3 regions of the Anaerobiospirillum sp. NML120511 genome follow, and region 3 is predicted to be linked to each of the others. Evidence: predicted binding sites of a transcription regulator. Region 3 holds the regulator's gene; each other region holds the start of a gene.

Region 1 (3,206 bases), on a different contig from region 3:
GTGACTACATCATCGTCATCAATGCTTCCAAGATCAAGGTTACCGGCAACAAGGCCCAGGACAAGATTTACTATCACCACACTGGTTATCCAGGCGGCATCAAGGCTGAGTCCTTTGAGAAGTTAATCGCCCGTAAGCCAGAGCAGGTTTTAGAGACTGCTGTTCGCGGCATGCTGCCAAAGGGTCCTCTGGGTCGCGCTATGTTCCGCAAGCTCAAGGTATATGCTGGTGAGACTCACAATCATGGTGCTCAACAGCCTCAGGAACTTAAGTTATAAGGAGCAATAGCAAATGGCTGCAATTCAGTACTACGGCACCGGTCGCCGTAAGAACTCCACTGCCCGCGTATTCATCAAGCAGGGCGATGGCAAGATGACTATCAATGGTCGCACCCTCGAGCAGTACTTCGGTCGTCCAACCGCCCGCATGGTTGTTGCTCAGCCTTTAGAGCTCCTCGACCTCAATGGCAAGTTTGATATCTACGTAACCGTATCCGGTGGTGGTATCTCCGGCCAGGCAGGCGCTATCCGTCACGGTTTAACCCGTGCTTTAATGCAGTACGACGAGAGCTTCCGTCCAGCTTTACGTAAGGCAGGCTACGTCACCCGTGACGCCCGTTCTGTTGAGCGTAAGAAGGTTGGCTTACACAAGGCCCGTAAGCGTCCACAGTACTCAAAGCGTTAATCAGAGTACAGATATCCTGCCCAAGGGCAGGGTATTGGGGGATATGGCAGGTCCATATCCCTCCTTACGCAAAAAACCCCGCTTTGTTCCCACGAAGCGGGGTTTTTTATTCTCCAGCCCCAAAAAATCTGAATCCCGCCTAAAATCCCTTCCAAGATCGCCGATCCCCTCCAACAGCAGTGCAGCAGGGCTCTCTCAACCGCCTCTACCATCTGGCTAATCTGAAATCATTGCTCTGAGCTCGTCACCGGTACGATAGCATCTGCTACCTTATCCGGAGGCCAGCCCCAATGAAGCAGTAAATGACATCATAGGAACGCGCTGCTATGCGCCAGCTCTCTAATCTCAATTGCGCATGGCTGCCCCGGTGCGTCACGCGCACCGATCTCGGATATATTTCCCTCAATATGCTGAAATGCGATATAGATCAGATCCGTCAATATTAGTGGCACCTGCGTTGCATGGAATGATTTAAATGCTGCAGTATGTCAAATTATGCTTTGACGTAACTGCACCTGTGCTTATGAGAGAAGAAATACAGACAGAGAGGAAGAGAATATGGCACTTTACGTTAATACGAACGTCAGTTCCATCAATGCTCAGAGGAAGCTGAGTAATGCCACTTTAAACCTGAATGTCTCCTACCAGAGACTGTCCTCAGGTCTGCGTATTAACTCTGCCAAAGACGATGCAGCAGGCCTGCAGATCGCCGACCGACTGACCTCTCAGATCAATGGCCTCAATCAGGGTAACCGTAACACCAACGACGGTATCGCCCTTGCCCAGACTATCGAAGGCGCCCTGGATGAAACCACCAACATGCTCCAGCGCATCCGCGTGCTTGCTGTACAGGCAGCCAACGGCACAAACTCCGAGGCTGACCGTAAAGCTCTTCAGGAAGAAGTAACACAGCTCTCGGCTGAAATCACCCGTATTGCTGAGCAGACCACATTCGCTGGCCAGCTGGTTTTAAACGGCCCTAAAGACAAGAACAAAAATCCTAACAGCTTAATCCCAAGTGTAGCTAATAATAAAGGCGGTGCGCTTGTCTTCCAGGTAGGTGCCAACGCAGGAAACACCCTTAATCTGCAATGGACTTCTGCATTCACCATGCTCGGCTTAGCCTCTCAGGCTAAATTTGCAACACCTAATGCAAATGCAACTGAAGGCATTATTAAATCTGTTGCTGGTAATGTCACAACAATACGATGGACTGTATCAACAGCAGCATTTGCTACCAATACCCTTGCCAACATCGACAAGGCTATTCAGGCAGTTGATTCCAAGCGTGCTGCGCTTGGTGCTCTCCAAAATCGTATGGAAAGTACTATCCGTAACCAGGCTAATATCTCTGAAAATCAGTCCGATGCCCGCAGTCGCATAAGAGACACAGACTTCGCCTCTGAGACTGCAGCTCTGACTCAGAACAACATCATCCAGCAGGCCTCCCAGTCCGTGCTGGCCCAGGCTAACCAGCGTCCTACCATTGCGCTGAGCTTACTGGGAAGATAGCCGTAAAAATATCTTCTCTCTTTATCTTAAAGCGGGCCTCAGTGCCCGCTTTTTGGCTTCTACGGGGCTATATGAGTACAGTTATATATTGAAATAGCGATATATATCAGGTTTATCAGAATATATGGCCTGTCCGTTGCAAGAGGGTACTTGAATAGTGCGGTGTGTCAATCTTATGTATGAGGCATACACTCAGCGCAGCAAATAAAGAGAGAAAATTGAGATAGAAAGGACGAGATTATGGCTCTTTACGTTAATACGAACGTCAGCTCCATCAATGCTCAGAGGAAGCTGAGTAATGCGACTTTAAACCTGAATACCTCCTACCAGAGACTGTCCTCAGGTCTGCGTATTAACTCTGCCAAGGACGACGCAGCAGGCCTTCAAATCTCCGACCGACTGACCTCTCAGATCAATGGCCTCAATCAGGGTAACCGTAACACCAACGACGGTATCGCCCTGGCCCAGACCATTGAAGGCGCGCTGGACGAAACCACCAACATGTTGCAGCGTATTCGTGTGCTGGCAGTCCAGTCCGCTAACGGCACCAACTCCCAGGCCGACCGCAAGGCTCTGCAGGAAGAAGTAACCCAGCTCTCTGCCGAAATCACCCGTATTGCTCAGCAGACCACCTTTGCTGGTCAGCTGGTACTTAATGGCCCTAGGGACAAGACAAATAATCCAAACAGCCTTATCCCAAGTGTTGCTAATAACAAGGGCGGTGAGCTGGCTTTCCAGGTAGGCGCCAATGCCGGAAATACTCTCAATCTTATCTGGAGAGACGCTTTTACCCTTAGTGGTATTGCTGATATGGCAAACATTAAGGCAGCCAATATTGATGGCACAGGTAAAAAGGGAATTGTCAAATCAGGCGCTAATGTAATTCGATTTGGTGTATGTACTGCAGAGGTTGCTACTAACACACTTGCTAATATTGATGCGCTGATCCAGGCTGTTGATTCCAAGCGTGCTGGACTTGGTGCTCTCCAAAATCGTATGGAAAGCACTAT
Region 2 (3,206 bases), on a different contig from region 3:
CCGACGCCTCAACCGCTCGTTTTATGCCCGTGACTATGAGCACTGGAAAGGTGGCATGTGGTATCTGACAGGAATATATGATCATATGCCTGACTTACCTGCCCTGCGGAAGGAGCACAATGCCGCTGCCAGCATACCTCGTGTCCGTCTTAACCCAGGCTCTTTGCACCTCAATCCGCTCAACCACAGCTATCTGACCACGATTACCGCAAATGAGCGCCGCTTTGAGCTTCATCTGTGGGCCGGTGAGGATGACCGCCTCAACTCAGACACCATGGCCCGAGCCAATCACTTCCTCAATCACAGCGACGACATTGTCAATATTATCTGTGACCATATCGGAGCCACTCTCTTTGCTGACTGTGCCGATGCTCAGCTGAGCACCGAACTTGCTCACAGCCTCACTTTGCTGCAGGTTTTCCTTGAGCGCTCGCAGTGCCTGCGCATGGTCTTTGATTGTCCGGACCATATCTGCAGCAAGCGAACGGCCTCAGCAACAGGGACGGATACAGCCGCCGCTGATGCCCTTGCTCACCATGCAGCTGTTCGCGGAGTGACAGCCGACATTTCCGGCCATGAAATTGAATTCACCCTCAACACCATGATTAATTACTGCCGTATTGCCTTGCGCGACCAGAACTTTATCACCGAGTGCTATGCCCCTGACGTGCTCCGCCCTCTGATTGAACCTCTGGCAGCCGCCCGTCCAGCCAATGACGCCCGCTGACAGCGTCCCCAGGCAACCGGGCCCCGCTGACACCAGCCCTCAGGCAACCAGGCCCAGCTGACACCTGCCCTCAGGCAATAAGGCCCCAAATACTCGACTCAGGCCGCCTGCAAGCAACAGTTTGCTGCGGGCCTGATGCTTTCACATCCACCTGCATACCTGGCAGTCTATGGCATGTCTCCCGCTGCCCCCCAGGCCTGTCGCAGCTTCATTCTCCGTCTGCCTGACTCCTGCTGCTCCCTGGTCGCAAGGACCGCTCCTTACTGTCTACAGCTACAGCTACGGTTACCCCCCAGTCCTGCCTGCAACAGGCGGTTGCCTTGAGTTCCTCATCTGATGACTGCCAAAGTCATAGCCGGAACGCTCATCCCATGGGGTCAGCCGTGCAGCAGATGACTTTCAGAGTGCAGGACTTTAAGGAACTATCGCATGCCCGAATTGGTCAATGTGATGATGCAGGATGCTTCCTAAAACATGCAGTCAGGTGCAAATTCTGATGAGTGCTCTGATCTGCTTTTTTTTGCGAAAGATACCTGCAAAAAGCCGAATGTTGTAACTTTGTGCTCACACAGGTGTAAATATCTGTTAACACATTGATTGACGCACGTATAACTTGATACAACATTAAACCCGCATGGCAATGATCTCAGGAGCGTGCAATGCGCTTAAACAAGGGCTCTTGCACGTGCTTAATGCACGCGTCACACTGGGCAAATATTTAGTTTTTCGGTGCCTTCTGAAATGAAAAAATAATAGTGATATTTCGTGCTAAAAATTAGAGAAAAAGCGGGCACCAGGGTAAAATATAAGGTGGCTAAGGGTGCCAGATCCCAGTGTGTATCCAGGCACATTTAGCAATATCTATTTGGTATGACAGATTCATTCAGTACCAGCAGCTCAGGAGAGGTGAAAACACCTGCTGCGCCCCATGCCTAACATGCTTATTTAAAGGAAAGTAACGTGGCTGTTTACGTAAATACCAATATCAGCTCGCTTCAGGGACGTAACTACCTCAATAATGTCCAGAACCAGCTGACCACCAGCTACCAGAGGCTGTCCTCTGGCATGCGCATCAATTCTGCAAAGGATGATGCAGCCGGTCTGCAGATATCCTCAAGGCTCACTACACAAATCAATGGCCTTAATCAGGCCAACCGCAATGCCAACGACGGCCTTGCCCTGCTGCAGACCGTCGATGGCGCAGTAGAAGAGATCAGTGGCCGCCTGCAGCATGCCCGCACCCTGCTGGTTCAGGCCTCTAATGGCACCAACACCGCTGACGACCTCAAAGCACTTCAGACTGAGATCCAATCTACTCTGCTCACTGCTTCAGCTATTGGTACTGATACCACCTATGCAGGCAAGAAGATTCTGATAGGACATCAGACCAGTCCTGATGACATCTACGAAAGCGTAGCCAATGGCAAGAACTACGATGCCGGTAAGCTGAACCTGCAGGTAGGCGCCAACAGTGGCGATACTATCCAGGCAAACATTAAAAACTTCTTTGTTCCTCAACTGATGATTACCACCAAGGTAGGAGGTGGTCGAGATTCTGTTGCTGATGCATCCAAAGGTGCTTTTGATGTCGCAGTGGGTCAGGACGGCACTGCTGAATCTCTCACAGTAGTTCTTGACTCTCATGACAAGGCACGCGCCGCTCTTGGAGCCATCGACTCTCTGATTGCCGAGGTTGATGCCCGTCGTGCTGAGGTTGGCGCCTACATGAACCGCCTTGAGTCCTCAATGCGCAACCAGGCAAATGTAGCTGCCAATCAGGCCGATGCCCGCAGCCGCATAAGAGACGCCGATTTTGCTGATGAATCAGCTGCGCTCTCCCAGAGAACCATTATTCAGCAGGCCGCAACGTCAATGCTGATGCAGGCCAATACCCGTCCACAGCTGGCTCTGTCCATGCTCAACTAAAATCAGCCCAAGGCAGCAACAGCCCACTGCTCCCTGACAAGGAAGTTCTCCTGACCGGCCACCTGGTCCAGCATGCTGAAAAGCCAGCTTCTGTATCGGACAGCATGTACATAGCAGTAAGCTGGTACAGGTGGTGAACAGCCACCACCTCCGCAAGACATTGGGCTCTGCTCCATGCCAGTAACAGCCACGTACTGGCGGGCTGCACGGCCTCAATACCGGCAGCCCCAATAAGCTCTTGCTGCCACTTTCCAGAGCCTGCCTTTCAGGCTCAAAGGCCCACCGCTGGTGGGCCTTTGCATTTGGGCTCTCCCATCAGAGGCACTACTCAAATCGCCCTTTACTCAAACTTCCCTTCATAAAACCGTACCTGATTCAATTCTTTCACTTAAGCGGCCTCACTTAAACCCTCCCTCCCTGAAATCATCTCCATAGACAGTCAGGATGTACATCCATCATGGCTAAGTCAGGCATGTACATGCGGCATGGCTAAGTAAGGCATGTTCATGCAGCATTGGCTAAGTCATGCGCCTGCAGCATAGCTTTCCTGCCA
Region 3 (3,206 bases):
AGATCGGCTTTTGCAATCTGTAAGAGCTTCTCTACAGTTAAGGTAACAGAGATGGAAGTGATAACATCGCCCTTGCGCTCGAGCTTGTTGAATTTGTCGGTGACATATTCATGAAGAGCGTCTGTGACCTTGAGTCCTACACCTTGGATGTTAATCTGCATATTTTGATCCTTAATCCAAACTTGTTGGATACCGAAAGTGAGGCTGACGTCCACCGCTGTTATCATGCCTGAGCATTAAATAGTCCAGAAAAGATATGGTTGGGTGCAGTATGAAAAAGGACTATCCGTAACAGTGGTTCCTACTGCTGGAAACTATCACTCAAAGCGAAGCTTTAAGGCAGTTGGTTGCCTGGTATTCTCCCGTAGTCGCAAAACTGTTTGAAAAATCATAGTCAGCGACGGTGATACCGCAGGCTAATGGGCTCGTCGTGCCCTGGGGGGTGTATTGCAACCTGTAAGTCCATATTAACCAAAATAAGCACCTTGTGTACAAATATGTTCGCAAGATTTGATGTATGTCTCAATATGGTCAAATTGCCTGAAACTTTTGACGAGGCCCGCAGCTGCGCCTTTTGGCTCTCAACTGTGCCTTTGATATGCCAGTTATACCAGCAGTGATAACAGGCTCAGACCAGGAAGTGCGCTCCCGTGTTTTCCTGCAAATACAGTGGTGCTCTCCAAAACAGAGCAGTCTGCACCAGTCCGGTCAGAGCAGGTGCCTGCCAGGCACAGCAGTCTGCATAGGGGGCAGGTGCCCATAGGGCAGAGCAGGCTTCATTGGTCATAGTATGTACCCATAGCCTTAGCCTGAGTATGAGCGCAGCGGGCAAAGCTGGTACAAGGGGTGGCAGCCGGATCAGGCAGCCACCAAAAACAAAGAGCGCCATAAAGGCGCTCTTTGTTTTTAGGATGGCAGGTCGGGATTTATACCAGACGCTTGCGCTGTGAGGATGAGCCAATACCCAGGGCCTCACGGTATTTGGCAATGGTACGGCGGGCTACGCAGAATCCTTTTTCCTTGAGCAGGCTGGCAATCTGGTTGTCCGAGTATGGACGGCGCGGATTTTCACTGCTGACAAGGGACTTGATCTCGGCACGGATAGCAGTTGAGGAGGCGGTACCGCCGCTTTCAGTGCTTACGTGGCTGGAGAAGAAGTACTTGAGCTCGAAAGTACCACGCATGGTGTACAGATATTTCTCTGTAGTCACACGGGAAATGGTGGACTCATGCATGGAGATTTCCTGGGCAATATCATTGAGCACCAGCGGCTCCATACGGTGTTCACCATAATCAAGGAAAGCCTTCTGATGGTCAACAATACAGCGGGCTACCTTAAGCAGAGTGTCATTACGCTTGGCCATACTCTGGATGAACCAGTTGGCCTCCTGCAGATTGGACTTGAAGAACTCCTTTTCGCGCTCATTGCGGGCATAGCAGGCAAGGGAGCGGTACTGCTCGTTAAGGCGCACACGTGGCAGAGCATCAGGGTTGAGAATAACGTCGTAATCTCCGTCCTTGTCCTTTACTACCAGCACATCAGGCACGATGTAATCAGCCTTTTCTCTGATGGCGGTGCGTCCCGGGCGTGGAGTCAGGGACACAATGACGTCATTGACCTTCTTTAAGACATCTTCCTTGACGCCCAGCTTGGAGCAAAGGGAGCGGTAATCGTGGTTGGACAGCAGATCAAGGTACTTGGAGACCACTTCATTGGCCATGCGTACCTCTTCGCTATGATCACGGGTCATCAGATCCTTGAGCTGAATGAGCAGACACTCCTGTACGGAGCGGGCGCCTACACCCAGAGGGTCGTAGTTCTGAATAAGCTTGAGGACGATATTGACGTCATCAATGGTGGCCTCTGGCCAGGTGACATTGATAAGAGCGAGCAGATCATCAAGGCTTTCAGTCAGATATCCTGAGTCATCAATACCGTCAATGATAACTTCAGCAATATAGCGGTCACGGCCCTTAAGCGGAGAGCAGTCGAGCTGCCAGGTCAGGTGATCGTGCAGATTGATCTGAGTTTCGCCCTCGTAGGCACCGTCATCGTCCATTACGGCACCCTTGCTGCGGGTGCGGGCGCTGTAATTGTCCTCACGGCTCAGATTATCAAGATTCTCCTGAGTGGAGGTGCTGCCCGGATCGATCTCAGGCATGGCAAGTTTGTCCGGCAGGTCACCGCCACCGGTATCAGTTACCTGGCTGTAATCGCCCATAGCTGCCAGATCAGCTGCCATATTATGGTCAGCAGATGAGAAGTCATCAAAATCGCCGCCACCATCGTGATCAGGAGCGTACTCGATGCTGCTGCTGCCACGCATGGTGCTGTCACTGCCCATAAGCTCATTTACCGAGGCAATTTCGCTCTTACCGTCATAGCCGGCCATGTCGATATCAGCACCCTGGAAGGAGGCATCGTCGTTGAACGGGTCATAGACCTCACTGTCGTTCTCCATGCGCTCACGCTCAGCCATGGCATCAAGAGACTCCAGGTTGGCATTGGCAATGGACTCGTCAATCTCCAGAAGGGGATTGGTTTCAACGGTCTGCTGAATCTCCTGACGCAGATCAAGAGTTGATAACTGCAGAAGACGGATAGCCTGCTGCAGCTGCGGTGTCATGGTTAAAGTATGGGTCTGGATTGCTCTTAACTGGAGCGAGTTTCTCAAACCGGCCATGGTTCTGATCCTATAAAGAGAAGTTCTTACCCAAGTAGACTTCCTGAACTTTCTTGTTGTTCAGTACTTCCTGTGCCGTACCCTGGGCAATAATTTCTCCAGCGTTCACTATATAAGCTTTGGCACATACGTCTAAAGTCTCGCGGACATTGTGGTCAGTGATGAGCACGCCAATGCCACGGTCTCTCAGGTGCTTGATAATATCTTTGATGTCGGAAATTGATATCGGGTCAACACCGGCAAAAGGCTCGTCCAGCAGGACGAATTTCGGGTTGGCTGCCAGGGCGCGGGCAATTTCCACGCGGCGGCGCTCGCCGCCTGACAGGGCCATACCTGAGCTCTTGCGGATATGCTCGATATGGAATTCTTCAAGCAGCTCGTCTACGCGCTTTTGCATTTCAAGACGACTCTGCTTTTTCTGCAGCTCCATTACACTGAGGAGATTCTCCTCAACGGTAAGTTTGCGAAAAATGGAGTTTTCCTGCGGCAGGTAACCAAGACCTGCCTGGGCTCTTTTGTGCA

Evidence for each region. Region 3 encodes sigma-54, which starts transcription at its own class of promoters, with help from an activator protein. Its sites were predicted from a motif close to TGGCACNGTTTTNGCTT; they were not measured.
Region 1: a site for sigma-54 is predicted at 1,131-1,147, ahead of MXE39_RS10825 (flagellin). Genes of this name have one in related genera too.
Region 2: a site for sigma-54 is predicted at 1,436-1,452, ahead of MXE39_RS06375 (flagellin). Genes of this name have one in related genera too.

The regions. Positions count from the first base shown of each region.
Region 1 is NZ_JALKIK010000046.1:24,394-27,599, reverse strand. Features, by position in the region: gene rplM (50S ribosomal protein L13) at 1-278, shown strand, start outside; gene rpsI (30S ribosomal protein S9) at 292-684, shown strand; gene MXE39_RS10825 (flagellin) at 1,243-2,196, shown strand; gene MXE39_RS10820 (flagellin) at 2,437-3,206, shown strand, end outside.
Region 2 is NZ_JALKIK010000017.1:56,359-59,564, forward strand. Features, by position in the region: gene MXE39_RS06370 (hypothetical protein) at 1-727, shown strand, start outside; gene MXE39_RS06375 (flagellin) at 1,688-2,653, shown strand.
Region 3 is NZ_JALKIK010000005.1:69,768-72,973, forward strand. Features, by position in the region: gene raiA (ribosome-associated translation inhibitor RaiA) at 1-161, opposite strand, end outside; gene rpoN (RNA polymerase factor sigma-54) at 927-2,675, opposite strand; gene lptB (LPS export ABC transporter ATP-binding protein) at 2,695-3,206, opposite strand, start outside.